One region of the Hydrogenophaga sp. L310 genome, then DNA from elsewhere that is predicted to be linked to it. Evidence: predicted binding sites of a transcription regulator. Region 1 holds the regulator's gene; the other holds the start of a gene.
What was found. Region 1 encodes FNR, which switches genes on or off when oxygen is low (the NO sensors DNR and NnrR bind a similar motif). Its sites were predicted from a motif close to TTGATNNNNATCAA; they were not measured.
Positions count from the first base shown of each region.

Region 1 (15,796 bases):
TCCGTTTTCGCCCCGAACACGCCGCCTTCTGTTCTTGGAATCCTTCCTCGGCAACTTCCTGTTTTCGATCTGCATGCTGTTTGGTGTCAGCTTGACCACGGCCGTGGCCGCTGGTGTGGTGATGGCGGCCATTCCGGCGGTGGTGGCGATTCTGAGCCGCATCTTTCTGAAAGAACGCATCGGTCGCCGGACAACTGCCGCCATTGCTTGCGCCGCGCTCGGTATCGGCTTGTTCTCTCTGCAAAAACCCGATGTCGGCCTGGCCGGATCGCAAGAATTGACATTCTTGGGACTGGGATATTCGGTCTGGGGCAACCTGCTCGTGTTCGCTGCCGTGGTGTGTGAAGCATCCTATGTGGTGATCGGCAAGAAGCTGACTGAAGGCCTCGGGCCCAAACGCATCTCTGCCATCATCAACCTCTGGGGTTTTGCGCTGGTCACGCCGTTTGGCTTGTGGGCAGCGTGGCATTTCGATTTCATGGCAGTCAGCGGCGGAATCTGGGGCCTGCTGGTGTTCTATGGGCTCGCCGCCAGCATGTGGACCGTCTGGCTGTGGATGACCGGGCTTCGGACCGTACCTGCCTCACGTGCGGGCGTGTTCACGGTGATGCTACCGGTTAGTGCCGCGGCCATCGGGGTGCTGTTCATGGGAGAACGGTTGACGCCGTTGCAGATGCTGGCGTTCGGTATCGCGCTACTGGGCTTGATCCTGGCAACCCTGCCCGCTCGCCAGTCGACCAGGCGCTGACCCGCTTCAGCTACCGGTCACAGGCAGAACAAGCCAGTGGGGTTGGTCAGCCCCATCCAGAGTGCCCAGCCAGAAGTCAGCGCAAGCGCCAAGCCGGCCAAGCGGATGGCCCAAGCTCCCGATTGACCGCCTCGCAGGCGCAGCAACAACCAGGGTGCCGCCGTGAGGGAAATGGAAGTACCCAATGAGAACAGTGCCATGATGGCAGCTCCCTCGAACACGTTCGCCGAGAGCGATGCCACGAGCAAGGCGGAATACAGCAGACCGCACGGCATGAACGCCCAGCCGATACCCAACACAATGGGCGCACGGGGGCCCAAGCGGGTAAGCACCGGGCGTGCCTTGCGCCACAGCGATTGGCCCAGGCTGTCAATCCAGGCGGGTTGGCGTGCTTGCCAGATCAGTGCCAGCCCAAGGAGAAATGCCGCCGCGTGGAACATGGTCCAGAGCGGCCGGATCGCGATGGTGTTGGTCCCCAGCACCGCAAGCCCCTGGACCGATCCCGCTGCAAAAGCGCCGAACAGTGAATAACCCAGCATGCGACTGAACTGGAACGACCACAAAGCCTGCGTACTGCGAGCTCCCGCCGCGCGGCTGATCCCGGCGCAGGCTGCACCGCACATGGCAACGCAGTGGGGGCCCCCCACGATGCCCATGAACAGGGCCGTGATCGCCATGGAAGTTTGCATGAAAGAACTGTAGCAGTGTGTGCGTCTTGGCCTTCGAAGGCAAAGTCAAACCCGCACCCACAAGGATTGGATGCTTTTTCCAGCGCACGCGCCAGCTCGTGCGCATTTCTCGCGGGCCGAGCCTCGCCCCAGGTCTCCGAATTGACCGTTCAGATGATCTTTGAAAACCGGGCCCGGTCCAGATCAACCTGCAGGTTCTTGTCGAACACCATGGCAATGGCCCGGACCAGATACCAGCCTGTCGGCGTGACCTGAACACCGCTGTCATCCAGGGTGACCAAGCCGTGTTCGGCCAGTCCGGCCAACACCTCGAGTTCACGCGCGAAGTAGCTCTTGAATTCGATCAGATGCCCCAGTTCGATCGATTCGTACTGCAGCTGACCCTGACACATGATGGACATGATGACGGCACGGCGCAGCAGATCATCGCGCGTGAGCACAAGACCACGCACGATGGGCAGCCTGCCCTGATCGAGGGCATCGTAGTACTCCTCCAGCGTCTTGGCGTTCTGGCTGTAGGTGGCACCGATGCGACCAATAGCGGAAACCCCCAGAGCGATCAGATCACAATCGGGCTGCGTGCTGTAGCCCTGAAAGTTGCGATGCAGGCGGCCCTGGCGCTTGGCAACCGCGAGTGCATCCGTCGGCAGGGCGAAATGGTCCATGCCCACGTAAACATACCCGGCATCGCTCATGGCATCCAGCGATGCTGACAACATGGACAGCTTGTCGCCAGGACTGGGCAACTCGGCGGAAATGATGCGACGTTGTGGCTTGAAGCGGGACGGGAGATGCGCATAGGCGTATAGCGCAATGCGGTCCGGCCGCAACTGGTTCACTTGCGCGAGCGTGCGTGCAAACGACTCGGGCGTCTGCAGCGGCAGACCGTAGATCAGATCAACGTTGACCGACTCGAATCCGATCTTGCGCGCAGTGTCCACCAGCGCGAACACCTGTTCAGCGGGTTGCACGCGGTGCACCGCTTTCTGAACGGCAGGGTCGAAATCCTGGACACCAAAACTGAGACGGTTGAAGCCCAGTCTCGCCAAGGTCTGAAGCCGCTGGTCGGTCACGGTCCGGGGATCCACCTCGATCGAGTACTCGCCACCCGGCACCAACTTGAAGTTGCGCCGGATCATCGTCATGAGATCCTCAAGCTCTGCATCGGACAGAAAGGTAGGCGTGCCGCCACCCAGGTGCAACTGGGACACGCTGTGCCCCTTCCCAAAATGCTGGACCTGCAACTCCACCTCACGTGACAGGTAGCGCAGGTATTCGGCCGCCCGTTCGTGGTGTTTGGTGATGACCTTGTTGCAGGCGCAGTAATAGCAGACCGACTCGCAGAACGGAATGTGTACGTAGATGCTGAGCGGAAGGGCCAACGAGCCGGCTCTGCGCTGCTCCAGCGCTTGTATATAGTCGCCCTCGGTGAACGCTTCCACAAAGCGGTCAGCTGTCGGGTACGACGTGTACCGCGGACCGGGAACATCGAATCGCTTGAGCAATTCATCGGAAATGGCGTGACTCACAAACTGTTCTCCAATGCTGAGCCCCGAATGTGCACCAGGCTCGCAGATCCTCCCTTGATCTTGATCAAGCCCCGGTGTGTTCGCAAGCCATCGCTCCCACGAAGGGCCTGGCGCGCGGTCATTTCCTCGACACAAGTCCCAGCTATGCGTTAAGCTCACCACCGATTTCCGGATAATTTATGGACGCACAAAGCATCAAAGTCGCCTGTTCGAGCTGCAACCTGCGAGAATTGTGTCTACCCATGGGTCTCAACCCAGACGAAATGGACAAGCTCGACAATGTCATTTCGGCGCGGCGACGCATCAAACGCGGGTCGGCACTTTTCAGTACGGGTGACCGGTTCACCTCGCTTTACGCGGTGCGTTCCGGCTTCTTCAAAACCTGTGTCACCACGGCCGATGGCAGGGATCAAGTGACCGGCTTCCAGATGACCGGAGAGATCATCGGCCTGGATGGCATCGTGAGCGACCGCCATTCCTGCGATGCCATCGCACTGGAAGATGCTGAAGTCTGTGTGATGCCGTTTGATCAAGTCGAGGAACTCTCCCGAGAGTTCACCACCCTTCAACACCATGTGCACAAGATCATGAGCCGCGAAATTGTGCGCGACCACAGTGTCATGCTGCTGCTTGGCAGCATGCGCGCAGAAGAACGCCTCGCGGCGTTCCTGCTGAACTTGGTTCAGCGCCTGCACGCCCGCGGCTTCTCCCAGTCCGAGCTGATTCTCCGCATGACACGCGAAGAAATTGGTAGCTACCTGGGCATGAAGCTGGAGACGGTGAGCCGCACTTTTTCCAAGTTCGTGGACGAAGGCATCATCGAGGTCAAACAGCGTTACGTCCACATCAAAAACACCGAAGGGCTCAAGCTGATCGTGCCCCCCCCGACCGGTCACTGAACCCAACATCTGTCCCAACAGGAAGCCTCAGCTGGAAACACTCCGCTGGGGTTTTTTATTTTGGAGATCTGCAGGAGCGTTCAGGAACAAGATTCATTCTTGGCACAATCCCGCGGCCGCTGATCCGGCGGGACAGGACACCGGTTCACTTCAAAAGGTGACATGGACAGCAAAGAGGTGAGTGCACTCGACACCATGGCCACGATCCAGAAGGTGAAAAATGCCAGCGTGTAGACCGCTGGACGAGACAACTCCAGAGGAGCCCCAAACCAGTGAAGATCACTCGGATCGATCATGGCAAACACGATCATCTCCAGAACCGCCGCCACCAAAAATGCGGGCCACGCAATCCACATCCATCGTTGAGCCGTCATTCCTGTTTCTCCTCGGGTGTTGTTGTGATCGATTCCGGGCATAACCGGTGCATAGTCGTTCAGGCCATGGCTTGGGATAGTCGCAGCACGCGCTATTACTTCGTCGGTGGCACCACAGGGGAGGCTGCGTGGTTCCGAGCCTGGTGAGCCGGTTGAAGTTGAATCAGCGCTTCGGCACGAGCTTGTCCGTCCAGCATCTGGGCCGCCTTCAGGTCGCGCTCAAAGTCGGCCTTGTTGAGCACCGGGTCTGCGCCCTTCACTGCAATGACGGCCGTGATGATGGCGGCCACAACAACCACCAATGGCCCCCCCACCACCAGCCACATGTGGGGAACGCGCCACCAAGGAATCGGGAGCTGTTCATTGACCGGTGTTTTGAGTATTGTGGTGTTCATAGAGAATCTTGAAACGGGTTGACTGAAAGTGGTGCTCAGCGCGGTACCAGGAAGGCCGCTTTTTCGGTGACACGTGTGCCCGAATCTCCGACAGCCTGGATTTCGAAATAGATGGAATGGGAACCAGTGGCAGCGGTTCCCGGGGGAACCTGGACCCGCATGACCGCAGAGCGTACTTCCGTCGGCAATACTTCAATCTCTGTTTCCGACGCAATGGCAATGCCCGGCAACCCGGAAACACCGATCACATAGCGTTGTGAGCGCTCGGTCGCGTTCATCACCTGCAACCGGAAGACGTTTTCGATGCGTCCCTGTTCCACCATGCGTGCCAACGCACCGCGGTCCCGGATGACATCAACCTTGAGTGGCTTGCGCAGAAACAGACTGACCATAACCGCGAGGCTGATGGCCAACAGGATGCCTGTGTACACCAGAACCCGCGGACGCATGGCCCGACGGATCATCTGCTGGGAGTTCCATCCTTGTGCAATACCGTTCTGGGTCGAGTATTTGACCAGTCCACGCGGATAGCCCACCTTGTCCATCACCTCGTCGCAGACGTCGATACAGGCACCACAACCGATGCACTCGTACTGAAGACCGTTGCGGATATCGATGCCCGTCGGACAAACCTGAACACACAGCGTGCAGTCTACGCAGGCACCCAGTTCCAGTGCTTTGGGGTCGGCCTTCTTCGAGCGCGGGCCACGCGGTTCACCGCGTTTTTCGTCGTAGGTCACGATCATCGTGTCCTTGTCAAACATCGCGCTCTGGAAGCGCGCGTAAGGACACATGTATTTGCAAACCTGTTCGCGCATGAAGCCAGCGTTGCCGTAGGTGGCAAAACCGTAGAAAAATATCCAGAAAGTCTGCCACGGCCCCAGCGAAGCGGCCAGCGAGACCGCGGCCAACTCCCGAATCGGTGTGAAGTAGCCGACAAAGGTAAAACCGGTCCACAGCGAGAACAGAATCCAGAGTGCGTGCTTCGACCACTTCTTCCCGAACTTGCCAGCTGAAAACGCCGAATCGTCCAGACGCATGCGCGCCGAGCGGTCACCCTCGACCTTTTTTTCGATCCAGAGGAAAATTTCGGTGTAGACCGTCTGTGGACAGGCGTAACCACACCACAAACGACCGGCAACAGCCGTAAACAGGAACAATGCCAGGGCTGCAATGACCAATAGACCCGTCAGGTAAATGAAGTCCTGCGGATACAGTACCAAGCCAAAAATGTAAAAACGGCGCGCCTCAAGATCGAAGAGCACCGCCTGTCGGGCATTCCACTCTAGCCAAGGCAACCCGTAGAAAACGATCTGGGTGATCCAGACTGTGATCCAGCGCCACTGAGAAAACAGACCCGAGACAGATCGTGGGTATATCTTCTTGCGCGAGGCGTAGAGCGAAACCATGACCTCATCGTCTGCAGGAACCCCTTTGGGCGGCGGTTCCGGGACGATGGGAATGATGGTGGTCGGATTGGCGCTGGTGGCTGGCTTGGCGGAACTCACGAAGAACCCGAGGTTGGAAAATGGAAAAGAGTCGCAGCGGTCGACTCGACCGCTGCGACTCTCTTTAAACGCTCAATTGGCCGCTTTGTTGGACATGCCCCAGACATAGGAGGCCAGCACATTGATCTGTGCTTCGTTCAACAAGGCCGACTGCCCAGGCATCTGGTTGTTGAACCCGTTGTTCACAGCACGCACGATGGCTTCTTCGCCCCAGCCGTGAAGCCAGATTCCGTCGGTTAAGTTGGCTGCACCCACCGCAGCCATGCCCTTGCCGTCCATGCCATGGCATGCCGCACAAGCAGCGAACTTCTCTTTTCCCTGGGTGGCCCGCACGGAGTCGTGAGGACTGCCAGACAGGCTCAGCACATAGTTCGCCACGTTGCGCACGTCTTCAGCACTGCCCACGGCAGCAGCCATTGGGGGCATGACACCGACACGGCCCTGCGTGATGACCGTCTTGATGGTCGCATGATCACCACCACCCAGCCAGTCGTTATCGGTCAGGTTGGGAAAGCCTTTGGCACCGCGCGCATCCGAACCATGGCACTGGGCACAGTAGTTCATGAACAGGCGCTCACCGATTGCCATGGCTTCGGAGTCACCAGCAATCTGCTCGGGAGTCATGCCGCTGAATTTGGCGTAGATGGGGGCGATTGCCGCCTCCACCTTGGCAACTTCAGCTGTGTGTTGACCCTGCGAACTCCAGCCCAGTGCACCCTGAAATTTGCCAAACATGGGATACAACGCACCATAGGCCAGTGCGAAGATGACCGTGATGACGAACAGATACACCCACCACCTGGGTAGCGGGTTGTTCATCTCCGCCAAGTCGCCGTCCCAGACGTGCCCGGTGGTGTTGTCGGCATGGGTGGTCGCCTTGGTAGTGCCGCTGATCCAGAGCAGGACCAGGCAGGCGATGATGCTGATCAGCGTCAGTCCACCCACGTAGAGGTGCCAGAAATCACTTGTAAAGTCGCTCATGATGTTTCTCTTGTTGGTGCCGCGGTTTAGTCGTCAGTGAAGGGCAGCTGGGCTGCCTCGTCAAAACCAGCCTGGTTGCGTTTGGACCAGGCCCAGACCACGATGCCCACGAAGGTCAGCAGGCTGACCACCGTGACAATGCTGCGGAGATCGTTGATGTCCATGAAGGGCCTTCCGCGTTTACTGGTTGGTACCAGTCGCCGCCGCGGGAGCTGGTTCAACAACCGGCGCGGCTTCAGCCGCGGGTGCAGCAGCCTCGGTCGCTGGCGTCACATCAGCAACGGCGGGCGCTGGAGCGACTTCGGCAGCTACCGGACGGACAGCGCTGCGAGCGGTACCCAGTACCTGCAAGTAAGCGATCACGGCTTCCATCTGGGTCTTGCCCTTCACCGCATCGACCGACTGGGCGATTTCCTCATCGGAGTACGGAGCGCCCAATGTGCGGAGCACTTCCATGCGCTTGGGCATGCTGTCCGCATCCACCGATTTCTCACCCAGGAAGGCGTAGGCAGGCATGTTCGATTCAGGCACCACATCACGCGGGTTGTTCAGGTGCACACGGTGCCACTCGTCACTGTAGCGGCCCCCCACGCGATGCAGATCAGGACCCGTGCGCTTGGAGCCCCACTGGAATGGACGGTCGTACACGAACTCGCCAGCGACCGAGTAAGGGCCATAACGCAGTGTCTCGGCCTGGAAGGGGCGAATCATCTGCGAGTGGCAGTTGTAGCAACCTTCGCTGACATACACATCGCGACCGGCCAGCTGCAGTGCGCTGTAAGGTTTGAGGCCTTCGATCGGTGTGGTGGTGGACTTCTGGAAGAACAGGGGCACGATTTCAACCAGACCACCCACAGCCACCACAAGCGTGATCAACACGATCATGAGGAAGTTGTTGGTCTCGATCCGTCCGTGGCCTTCGATTTTTTCGTTGTTTGCCATGTTTTTACTCCTCAGGCGTGTGCAGGGTTGACGGCAAGGACAGGCACGTCCACAACACGGCCCTGGCGCATCGTCATGATGACGTTCCAGAGCATGACCAGCATGCCACCGAGGTACAGCAAACCACCCAGCAGACGGATCACATAGAACGGGAAGGTGGCTTTCACCGATTCGACAAAGGTGTAGGTCAGGCTGCCGTCGGGATTGACCGAGCGCCACATCAGACCTTGCATCACGCCGGCAATCCACATCGCTGCGATGTACAGCACGATGCCGATGGTGGCCACCCAGAAGTGCAGTTCAATGGCGGGCACTGAGTACATCTTCTTCTGGCCGAATAGGCGCGGGATCAGGTAGTACAGCGAACCCATGGACACCAGACCCACCCAGCCCAGCGCACCGGAGTGCACGTGGCCCACGGTCCAGTCGGTGTAGTGCGACAGCGCGTTGACGGTCTTGATCGACATCATCGGGCCTTCGAAAGTGGACATGCCGTAGAACGACAGGGACACGATCAGGAAACGCAGGATGGGGTCGTCACGCAGTTTGTGCCAGGCACCCGACAGCGTCATGATGCCGTTGATCATGCCCCCCCAGCTGGGAGCCAGCAGGATCAGGGAGAACACCATGCCAACCGATTGCGTCCAGTCTGGCAGCGCGGTGTAGTGCAGGTGGTGAGGACCTGCCCACATGTAGGTGAAGATCAGCGCCCAGAAGTGGACGATGGACAGGCGGTAGGAGTAAACCGGGCGCTCGGCCTGCTTGGGGATGAAGTAATACATCATGCCCAGGAAGGCTGCGGTCAGGAAGAAGCCCACAGCATTGTGACCGTACCACCATTGCACCATGGCGTCCTGCACACCGGCGTAGGCCGAGTAGGAGTGCGTGGCGCTGGTCGGGATGGCTAGGTTATTGAAGATGTGCAGCAGGGCAATGGTGATGATGTAGGCACCAAAGAACCAGTTGGCCACGTAGATGTGCTTGACCTTGCGGATGCCGACCGTGCCGAAGAACACGATGGCATAGGACACCCAGACCACAGTGATCAGCAAGTCGATCGGCCAGATCAGCTCAGCGTATTCCTTGCTCTGGGTCAGACCCATGGGCAAGGTAATCACCGCCGAGACGATCACCGCATTCCAGCCCCAGAACGTCAGCCAGGCCAGCTTGTTCGAGAACAAGGCGGTGTGACAGGTTCGTTGAACCACGTAGTAGCTGGTAGCAAACAGCACCGACCCACCAAACGCAAAAATCACCGCGTTGGTGTGCAGCGGACGTAGGCGACCATAGGTCAGCCATTCAATGCCCATATTGAGCTCGGGCCAGGTCAACTGGGCCGCGATGATTACACCCACCAGCATGCCCACCACGCCGTAGATCACGGACATGACGGCAAACCCGCGGACCACACTATCGTTGTAGACCGCCGGTTGGCTGGCCTTTGTTGTCACGGACATACAGAACTCCTCAAAAATGTCACTTGGCGAGTGTCTACAGGCACCCTGCCAGCCGCCTTGACTTAAGTCAATCACCTCGGAGAATACGCTCGCCTTCTCGCTCGATGTTGTCAAATTGCCCCGCGTGGAGCGCCCACCAGAAAATGCCGATGATGGCGAAGACCAGAACCACGGAGAGCGGAACCAGCAAATACAAAACGTCCATGGTGAATACCTCTGGAAACCTCGGTTCGAAAACAAGCGCGATCTTACGCCGGCCACCCCATACCGGACTGGGTATCCGAGGATCGGACAGGAATATGAGTCGCCAGCCGCAGCGCGTTGCCAATGACCAGCAGAGAACTGCCCGCCATGCCCAACCCGGCCAGCCATGGCGGCATCCAGCCGATCAGGGCCATCGGGATGCTGACCACGTTGTAGAGCGCGGCCCATATCAGGTTCTGGCGCACAATGCGCATCGTGGACCTGGCCAGCTTCAACGTCAAGACCACATCCATGACTTCGCCGCCCTGGATCACATAGTCCGATTGGGCCTGTGCCAGGGGAGCTGCATGCCCAAGAGCAAACGAGGTGTCGGCTCGCGCCAGCACCGGTCCATCGTTCAAGCCATCACCTACCATAGCCAGGCGGTGGCCCCTGGACTGGAGGTTCACCACCTCGGCCAACTTCTGTTCCGGCGTGGCGCCGGCGATGACATGGTCCACGCCCACCGCCTGCCCGACCTGGCGCGCGGCGGCTTTACGGTCCCCGGACAGCAGCCAGGTCTGGATGCCCAATTCGCGAAGAGCGGATACGGCGGCCTGTGCGTCCTCACGCAAACCTTCCTGAAACTCGAAAGTGGCCAGCCATCCCTGGCCGTCAGCCAGATGGGCCAGAGGCGCGCCGTCCACTTCGTCGGTCGCCCCAAGGTTGACGCTACAAAATGCGGCTGATCCCAGCCGCAGTGGCCCTCCGTCCAACAGTTTCGCCTGCATGCCCTGACCCGCCATCTCCTGCATGTCCGTGAAGCTGATGGGCACGTAGTCTGCACCTGCCGCATCGAACTGCGCCTGGACCAGCGCCCGTGATACGGGGTGCAGCGAGCCCTGTGCCAGCGAAGCCGCCAGCAACAGCACGTGGGCCGGATCCGCGCCGTCCCTGGTGCGCACAGCCTGAAGCTTCAACTGGTCATGGGTGAGTGTCCCTGTCTTGTCAAAGATCACTGTGTTGATCCCAGCCAGTGACTCAAAGGCCTGCAACCGGCGGACCAGAATGCCGCGACGGGCCAGCGCGCCGGCCGACGTGAGCATGGCTGCGGGCGTCGCCAGTGAGAGCGCACACGGACAGGTGACGATGAGCACCGCCACCGCCACCGCCAGCGCCTTGCTGTGATCGATCTGCCACCAGTACCAGCCAGCGAAGGCGGCCGCCAAAAGCACCATCACCAGGAACGGCGCCGCAATACGGTCGGCCAGCACCGCCAGCCGCGGCTTTTCTGTGGATGCTTTTTCCATCAGCGCCACGATTTGGGCAAACCGGGTATCGCGCCCCAGGCGCTGAACGGCCACCAGCACCGGGCCGCCCAGGTTGAAACTGCCGGCCACAACCGATTGGCCACGCGTGCGCATGACGGGGCGTGACTCACCCGTCAGCAAGGCCTCGTCGACCGTCGCGAATTCGCTGCGGACCTCACCATCACCCGGAAACGCCTGACCCGCCTGAACGCGCACCACGTCGCCCACAAGCAGTCGTCGAACCGAAACCGATTCGAGGCTGCCGTCCAGCTTCAGTCGCTCACACACTTCGGGCAGACGGCTCATCAGGCTGTCGAGTGCACCCGCCGTTCGGTCGCGCGCCTTGAGTTCAAGGTAGCGCCCACCCAACAGGAAAAAAACGAACATGGTCAGCGAGTCGAACCAGACCTCATGGCCCCAGGGACCGGTCGGATCAAAAGTGGCTGCCGAGCTCGCGATGAAAGTCACCAGAATGCCGATGGATACCGGTGTGTCCATCCCCACTCGGCCCCGCAGGAGGTCGCGCCAGGCGCTGCTGAAAAACGGACCACTGGCAAAAAACACCACCGGCAGGCTCAGCACCCAGCTGGCCCAGCGCAGCAACTGGTCAATGTCGGGAGGGATCTCACCGGGCGCGGCCACGTAAGCTGGCCATGCGTACATCATGACCTGCATGGCGCAGAAGCCGGCGACAAAGAGGCGCCACAGCGCGCGGCGGGTTTCGCGCAGGCGTTCGCTGATCGACAAGGCCTGTTGCATCGGAAGCAGCCGGTAGCCGGTCTCGCCAACCACTTGTGCCAGGTTGGACATGCGGGTCTGGGTCGGATCCCAGCGCACCGTCAGGCGTCTTGTGGCGGCATGCACCCGGGCAAGCTGCACACCAGGCAGATCCTGCAAAGCACATTCGACCGTGTCGGCACAGGCTGCGCAGTACATGCCCTGCACCATCAACACCGACTCCGCCACCTGGCGGCCATCGATTTCGGAGAATTGGGTGAAATCCTGCTGCTCGACCGGGTCGTCCAGAACAGCGAAGTTGTCGGTGACGGTGAGGGGGCCTCGGTGCGCACCAAACAGGCTGGGAACAGCCGCGCCCTCACCCGTCTGCTCGACGCGGCCAGGGGCCGCGAGATCGCTGGGCAAGGAACGCCCAAGCGATGACCCCACCGGGGGCGCGGTGACGGCCTCGTTCATGCGCTGAGGGTAATTCAACTGGTGCTCCTGGCGCTTGATTTAAGTCAACCACTCCAGGGCGGTCTTTGTTAGCCTATTGTCTGTCCAACAACAATTTCACTGGAGAAGACCATGTACAAGCGCATCCTCGTGGCGACCGACGGTTCCAAACTGTCGCAAATGGCCGTCGAGCACGCCATCAATCTGGCCGATATCACAGGTGCCGAGGTGGTGGCACTCAAGGTGGTGCCGCGCTATCCGCAGACCTATTTTGAGGGCGGTGTGGCCCTGGCCGCGGCGGAAGTCGCCCGCATCGAAAAGCAGTGGCAGGACGAGGCCATGGAGGCGGTCAACGCCGTGAAGTCGGCGGGACAGCTCCGCGAAGTGAAGGTCAAGCCAATCACCGTGAAATCCGATCTGATTGCCGAAGCCATCATCGCTGCGGCCAAACGCAACAAATGCGACCTGATCGTGATGGCATCGCATGGTCGTCGAGGCCTCAAGCGCCTGTTGCTGGGCAGCGAGACCCAGCAGGTGCTGACGCATTCGCACACACCTGTGCTCGTGTTGAGGTAACTGGCACCTCCGCGCCACTGGGATTCCCTGCGCCGCCCTTCGGCGTCACACCCCCAGGGGCAATGCGAGCGACCCGGCCAAGCCGGCTTCGCCGCGTTCTGGCTTGATGACACGTGCTCCGGAAAAGCCACCGCAGCGCGTTTCATTTTTCAGGCGAATTCGCTCTTGTATTGCTCGCGCAGCAGGTTCTTCTGAACCTTCCCCATGGTGTTGCGGGGCAGTTCATTCACCACGAAGCAGCGCTTGGGAATCTTGAAGTTCGCCAATTGCGCCTTGAGCATGACCAGCACCTGTTCGGCGTTCAACTGGGCACCCGGTCGTGCGATCAGCACGGCCACACCCACCTCGCCAAAGTCCGGATGCGGCACGCCCACCACGGCGCTCTCGGCCACGCCCGGCAGTTCGTTGATGAAGCCTTCGATCTCGGCCGGATAGACGTTGTAGCCACCACTGATGATCAGATCCTTGCTGCGCCCGACGATGGTCACGTAGCCTTGAGCATCGATGCGCCCCACATCACCGGTCTTGAAGAAACCGTCGGCGGTGAATTCTTCGGCGGACTTCTCGGGCATGCGCCAGTAGCCCTTGAAGACGTTGGGTCCGCGCACCTGAATGCCACCGACCTTACCCACGGGTACCGGCTCACCCGCATCGTCCACCACCCGCAGCTCCACCCCGGGCAACGGAAACCCCACCGTGCCGCCGCGCCGCTCGATCTGCCCGCCGTGGCGCGCGTCAGCCGCGCAAGGGTTGGACGTCAGCATGACGGTTTCGCTCATGCCGTAGCGTTCCAGGATGGTGTGCCCGGTGCGGGCCTGCCAGGTGTTGAAGGTTTCGATCAACAGCGGTGCCGAACCGGAGATGAACAGGCGCATGTGACCAGCCTGCTCGGGCGTGAGGCCGGGTTCGGCGAGCATGCGCACGTAGAGAGTGGGCACGCCCATGAACACCGTCGCTCGCGGCAGCAGCGACACCACGCTGGGTGCGTCGAATTTGTTGAGCCACAGCATCGGGCTGCCGTTGATGAGCGCGCCATGGATGGCAACAAAAAGACCATGCACATGGAAGATCGGTAAGGCATGGATCAATACATCGTCGGGCTGCCAGCACCAGTAGTCCCGCAACACCTGCGCATTGCTCAGCATGTTGCCGTGGGTGAGCATGGCGCCCTTGCTGCGCCCCGTCGTGCCGCTGGTGTAGATGATCACGGCCAGGTCATCGGCTGCGCTGGTGATCGGCGAGTGCTGATCGCTGTGGTGTGCGGCGCGTTCGAGCAAACTGCCGCTGCGATCATCGTCCAGGGTGAAGACATAACGCGTGCCGGCCGTGAAGGCAATCTTGGACACCCATCCGTGGGTGCGCGGGCTGCACACGAACACAGCGGGTTCGGCGTTGGCCACGAAGTACGCGATCTCCGCGCTCTGGTAAGCCGTGTTGAGCGGCAGAAAGACAAAACCCGAGCGCAGCGTGGCCAGGTAAAGCACCATCGCCTCCACCGATTTTTCCACCTGCACCGCGATGCGAGCGCCCGGAGGCAGATCGAGCGAGGCCAACAGATTGGCCACCATGGCGGATGCGCGGTCGAGGTCGCGCCATGTGTAGCTCAAGCCGGTGCCGCCACCGGGCTCAATGTCTTCGACCGCGACCTGATCCAGATCGGTGGGAAACGCCGCACGCAAGGCGGCATACAGGTTGTGGTTGTTCATGGACGGCACAACAGGATGAAGCACAGACGGATCAGAAGACCGGTGGCCGCTTGGCCAGGAAGGCTGTGATGCCCTCGCGGTGTTCGGCGCTGTCGGCGTAAGCGTAGGCGTCGGCCAAGACTCCGTCGTCCAGTGGCGCCGTCGCCAGGCGCCGCAGCGTCTGCTTGTTCAGGCGCGCGGCCTGCGGGGCCAGTGTGGTCAGGCGTTGCGCGCGCACCTGGGCATCCAGCTCCACATCGGCACCGGGCAACACGGCGCGCAGAAAACCGCTGGCCATCATCTCGTCGGCACTGAAGACCATGGCCTCCAGCAACATCGAACGCGCAACTGGCAGGCCGACCTCACACGCCACCAGTTGCGCCTCCCGTGGTGCCATCGGAAATCCGAGTCGCGCAATGGGCGCGCCAAAACGGGCGTCCTGTCCTGCGATGCGGATATCACAGCAACATGCAATCTCGACACCGGCTCCCATGCAATTGCCTTCGATCTGCGCCAGGATGGGCAGGTCACACGCCAGCATGGCCGCCAGCCCGCCCCAGACATCCTGCTCGTGAAAAGCGCGCAGGGTGGCTTCGTCAAAACGAAAATCCGGGTACTCGGCGATGTCGCCTCCCGCACAGAAGTGACCACCCTCCCCGCTCACGATCACGCAGCGCAGATCGGTGCGTAGCTGCAGGTGGTCGAAAACCGTCTTCAACTCACGCCACATCGCGCGCGACATCGCGTTGAACTTGCCAGGATGCGACAGGGTGACCCGGGCCACTGGCCCCTGGCTCAACAACTGAACCGTCCCGCTCATGCCCGAGCTCCCGGGCTGCGCTGTCCATACCACCACCACATCCCCGCGCCAGCCACGATCATGGGCACACACAGCCATTGGCCCATGCTCATCCCGAGCGAGAGCAGTCCCAGATGGGCATCAGGTTCACGGAAGAACTCGGCAATGAAGCGGAACACGCCGTAGCCAAACAGGAAGACCGAGGAAACCTGACCCGTGGCGCGCGGTTTGCGCGCGTACAGCCACAGCAACACGAAGAGCACCACACCCTCCATGAGGAACTGGTAGACCTGCGAAGGATGGCGCGGCAGGTCGCCCGCGCCACGGAACACCATGCCCCAGGGCAACGACGGGTCGGCGACACGCCCCCACAACTCGCCGTTGATGAAGTTGCCCAAGCGCCCTGCGGCCAGACCGGTGGGCACGCAAGGCGCCACAAAGTCCATCACCTGCATGAAGGGTCGATGGCGACTGCGTGCGTACCAGACCATGGCGGCCATCACGCCCAGCATGCCGCCATGAAAACTCATGCCGCCTTGCCAGACCGC
Region 1 covers NZ_JBVPZA010000001.1:30,370-46,165, reverse strand. The annotation lists gene AC0GNO_RS00220 (DMT family transporter) at 1-748, shown strand, start outside; gene AC0GNO_RS00215 (sulfite exporter TauE/SafE family protein) at 766-1,425, opposite strand; gene hemN (oxygen-independent coproporphyrinogen III oxidase) at 1,587-2,966, opposite strand; gene fnr (fumarate/nitrate reduction transcriptional regulator Fnr) at 3,146-3,865, shown strand; gene AC0GNO_RS00200 (hypothetical protein) at 3,946-4,239, opposite strand; gene AC0GNO_RS00195 (nitrogen fixation protein FixH) at 4,335-4,634, opposite strand; gene ccoG (cytochrome c oxidase accessory protein CcoG) at 4,670-6,142, opposite strand; gene ccoP (cytochrome-c oxidase, cbb3-type subunit III) at 6,215-7,123, opposite strand; gene AC0GNO_RS00180 (cbb3-type cytochrome oxidase subunit 3) at 7,150-7,287, opposite strand; gene ccoO (cytochrome-c oxidase, cbb3-type subunit II) at 7,304-8,065, opposite strand; gene ccoN (cytochrome-c oxidase, cbb3-type subunit I) at 8,077-9,522, opposite strand; gene ccoS (cbb3-type cytochrome oxidase assembly protein CcoS) at 9,590-9,727, opposite strand; gene AC0GNO_RS00160 (heavy metal translocating P-type ATPase) at 9,771-12,209, opposite strand; gene AC0GNO_RS00155 (universal stress protein) at 12,321-12,764, shown strand; gene AC0GNO_RS00150 (malonate--CoA ligase) at 12,914-14,470, opposite strand; gene AC0GNO_RS00145 (enoyl-CoA hydratase/isomerase family protein) at 14,502-15,269, opposite strand; gene lgt (prolipoprotein diacylglyceryl transferase) at 15,266-15,796, opposite strand, start outside.

Region 2 (4,200 bases), on a different contig from region 1:
GCTGCTGAGCCGCATGGTGCCGAGCTGGTGGCCGAAGCGTTGCGCCATGGCGGCGTTGAACGCGTCTTCCGGCAGGTCCATCAGGGGCTGCAATTCCTGGCTGGGCAGGGTGAGCACGATCGAGGAGCGCGGCAGGCCGGTCTGCGGACAGGGGTTCATGGGCAGCAGGGCGAGCGTCTGGCCGTGGTCGAACCACTCCCAGGCGGTTTCAAAGTGCGGCTGCTCGTGCGTCATGTTGCAAACGAGCATGGTGCGACCGTAGTCGTGCATATCCGCCGGGATGCCCATGGCGCGGCGGGTGCTGGAATGGCGGCTGTCGGCGGCCACCACGAGCTGGGCGCTCAGGCGCTGGCCGCTGGCGAGCGTGAGGTGGGCGCCGCTGGCGTCGGTGTGGATCTGGCTCACCTGTTCGCCGCAAACCAGGCTGGGGGCGGTGCCGCTGGCGTCGTCAGGCGCCATGGCGGCTTCGAAGACGGCGCGGCGGATATGGTGGTTGGCGACGAGGAAGCCGAGCTCGGTTTTGTGGCTGAGCTGGTGGCTGATGAGCATGCGCTGCTGGCCGGGGCCGGCGCCGCCGTCGAGCACGAGCGCATCGCGCAGCGGAGCGATGTTGGCGTCGCCCAGCAGGGGCCAGATGCCGAGCTGGCGCAGCCGTTCGGCGCTGTGCTGGGTGAGGGCGATTTCGCGGCCGTCGAAAGCGGGGTTTTGCAACGACTCCCGTGTCTGCTGTTCGATCAGGCCGATGTGCAGTCCGCAGCCGCGCAGCGCCCGGGCCAGGCTCAGGCCGGCGGGGCCGGCGCCGATGATGATGAGGTCGAAGTCCATGGCGGGGCAGCTTATCGGGTGGCTGGCTGGCGGGGCTTGACTCAGGTCAAGCCCATGAAAAAGCCCCGACAGGCGGGGCTTTGGAAAGTGTACGAGTCAGGCTCAGCTGCGGGGCTGCGCCGGGGCATCGCAGCCGGCACCGCCACCCATGCCGCCCATGCGGTGGTGACCACCATGGCCGCCATGACCGTGTTTGCCCATCATGCCGCGCTCGCCGTGCATGCCGCGTTCACCCTTCATGCCGGCGCGCTGGAAGCCGCCGTGGCGCTGGGTGTCAAACACCTTCTGCTGTTCGGGCGTGAGTGCGGCGTAGAAGCTCTTGGTGGCGTCGATGCGCTTGTCCATCCGGGCGTTGCGCTCGGCTTTCAGGGCCTGCATCTTGTCGAGACGCTGCGGCGTGGTCAGCTTCGCCCAGTCTTCCCGGCTCTGGCTGCGGGCCATGCGCGGTTCGGGTGCGGTGCGGGCCACGAAGGCGTTCCACGCGGCTTCCTGAGCCGGTGTGATTTTCAGGGTTTCCTTGAGTTGGGCCTGGCGCTCGGCCATGCGCTTTTGCATGCGTTCCATGCGCCAGGCCTGCTTCTTCGACATCTCTGCCGAGCCCGGACCGGCTTCGGTGCCGGCCTGAACACGCTGGGCCATGTGTTGTGCCCGCATGTCTTGCGACAGGGCGCCTGGACCCATGCCCTGGGCAATGGCGGTGGCAGAAACGCCGACGAAGGCGGTGGCGAGGGCAGCGGCGATGAGGGTGCGTTGGCTGAACAGTTTCATGAATCACTCCTGAACGGTTGATGAAAAGCTTTCCAGATGTCTCAGAGGTTTCTGTTTCTGGAATGGCTTCAGTGTGAGCAGCGGCTGTATCTGCTCTGTGCCGGAGTGATGCCGGTTTGTAAAGATTTGTTCCGCTAACGCCTGGATCGCTTGCGGCAGATCAAGGATCCACCGCCGGGCCGCCCCAAGGTGGATCAGCCCCCCTGGGGGCAGCGACCCGCGCAGCGGTGGAGCGTGGGGGGTCAGAGACTTCCCAGGTCGTCGAGGATCGGGCAGTCGGGCCGGTCGTTGCCGGGGCAATGGCACAGCAGTTCGTCCAGGGTGCGCTGCATGGCCTGCAGCGCTTCGATGCGCTGGCCGAGTTCGTCGCGGTGCTTCTGCGCGATGCGCTTGACGCTGGCGCTGCTGCGGCGCCGGTTGTGCCACAGGCTCACGAGTTCGGTGATGGCGTCGAGACCGAAGCCCATGTCGCGCGAACGGCGGATGAAGCGCAGGGTGTGCACGTCGGCCAGACTGTACTGCCGGTAGTTGCTGTCGGTGCGCGCCACCGTGCCCAGCAGGCCGAGCGCTTCGTAGTGGCGCAGCATCTTGGGCGAAATCCCGCTCAGGCTGGCGGCGGTACCGATGTTGACCGGCCAGGCGCCCGCGGCATCCAATGGGGCCTCGACTGCTTCGTTGGGCTGCGCGGTACCGCCGGTGTGTCTCATGCAGCGACGGTGTAGCCTTCTTCGCTGATGGCCGCGGCCACCGCCTCGCGCGGCTGTTCGGTTTTGACTTCCACCAGGTTCTGGCTGCGGTCAATGCGCACCTCGGCCTGCGGGTCCAGGGTCTTGATGGCGGTGGTGACGGCTTTTTCGCAGTGGCCGCAGGTCATGCCCTGGACAGTGAAGGTTTGTTGGCTCATGGTGGTTCCTCAAGTTGAAAGCTTGCATCTTCAGCCTTGACACGCTGTCAAGGTCAAGTCCCCAGGCGATGAACGATACACCTTGTCGCTTGACCTTCCCATGGGGGTAAAGCTTATCCTTGACCCATGAATACCCTGACCGCAGTGGCCGACTCCGGCGTCGTGCCCGAATCCCTCGAGCTGTGCCAGATCGACCTGGGCATCGGCGGCATGACCTGTGCGTCGTGTGTGTCGCGCGTGGAAAAGGTGCTGAAGAAGCAGCCTGGCGTGAGCGGTGCGAGCGTGAACCTGGCCACCGAGTCGGCGCGCGTCATGCTCTCCGGCCCCGACGACGCCGAAACCCTGGCGCGCATCAAGCGCGCGGTGCGCGACGCCGGCTACGAACCACGGTCCATGGCCGCCATGGACGAGGACAGCAACGAACGCTGGCACGGCATCCCCACCGACTTCCTGCCCGTGCTCGCGGGCCTGCTGCTCTCGGCCCCGCTGGCCCTGCCCATGGTGGGCGACCTGTTCGGCAAACACTGGATGCTGCCTTCGTGGATGCAGTTCCTGCTCGCCACGCCGGTGCAGTTCTGGCTTGGCGCGCGTTTTTACAAGGCCGGCTGGCATGCGCTGAAGGCGCTCACCGGCAACATGGAGCTGCTGGTGGCCATCGGCACGACGGCGGGCTGGATGCTGTCCACCTGGCTGTGGTGGCGCTCCGAGCCGGGCGAGATGGTGCACCTGTATTACGAAGGCTCTGCGGTGGTGATCACGCTGGTGCTGCTGGGCAAGTGGCTGGAAGCGCGCGCCAAGCGCCAGACCACCAGCGCCATCCGCGCACTGCATGCGCTGCGGCCCGAGTGGGCGCACCTGCTGCCCGATGACATCAAGCGCACCGAGGAGACCGACGTGCCGGTCGACGAGTTGCTGCCGGGCGACCTGATCACCGTGCGGCCGGGTGAGCGTTTTCCGGCCGACGGCACGGTGGCGCAGGGCAGCACACAGGCCGATGAATCCATGCTCACCGGTGAAGCCATGCCGGTGGCCAAGGCGGTGGGCGATGGCGTGACGGGCGGTGCGCTCAACGGCGAGGGCGCGGTGCAGGTCAGCGTGCGCGCGGTGGGCGCGCAGAGCGTGCTGGCGCACATCATCGCGCTGGTACAGGACGCGCAGGCGGGCAAGGCGCCGGTGCAGCGTCTGGTGGACAAGGTGGCTTCGGTGTTCGTGCCGGTGGTGCTGGTGATTGCGCTGTTCACGCTGGGCGGCTGGTTGTACGTGGGCGCGCCGGTGGAAGAGGCTTTGCTGCACGCGGTGTCGGTGCTGGTGATCGCTTGCCCCTGCGCGCTCGGCTTGGCCACGCCCGCGGCGATCATGGCCGGCACGGGCGTGGCGGCGCAACACGGCATTTTGATCAAGGACGCGCAGGCGCTGGAGATCGCGCACCGCGTGGACACCGTGGCGTTTGACAAGACCGGCACGCTGACCGTTGGCCATCCGCGGCTGCGGCTGATCGAGGCCGCTGCCGGCGTGGACGAGGTGGCGGTGTTGCAGGCGGCGAGCGCGCTGCAGGCGCAGAGCGCGCACCCACTGGCGCGCGCCGTGCTGGAGGCCGCGGCCACGCGTGGACTGACGGTGGCTGCCGATGCGGCGCAGGATGTGCAGGCGGTGTCGGGCCGCGGCAGCCTGGGCACGGTGCAGGGCGCGAAGCTGGCGCTGGG
Region 2 covers NZ_JBVPZA010000008.1:170,970-175,169, reverse strand. The annotation lists gene ubiM (5-demethoxyubiquinol-8 5-hydroxylase UbiM) at 1-825, opposite strand, end outside; gene AC0GNO_RS14995 (Spy/CpxP family protein refolding chaperone) at 928-1,593, opposite strand; gene cueR (Cu(I)-responsive transcriptional regulator) at 1,836-2,300, opposite strand; gene AC0GNO_RS14985 (heavy-metal-associated domain-containing protein) at 2,297-2,497, opposite strand; gene AC0GNO_RS14980 (heavy metal translocating P-type ATPase) at 2,624-4,200, shown strand, end outside.
Region 2: ubiM (5-demethoxyubiquinol-8 5-hydroxylase UbiM) is a predicted target of FNR. The motif match lies at 862-875, and genes of this name have one in related genera.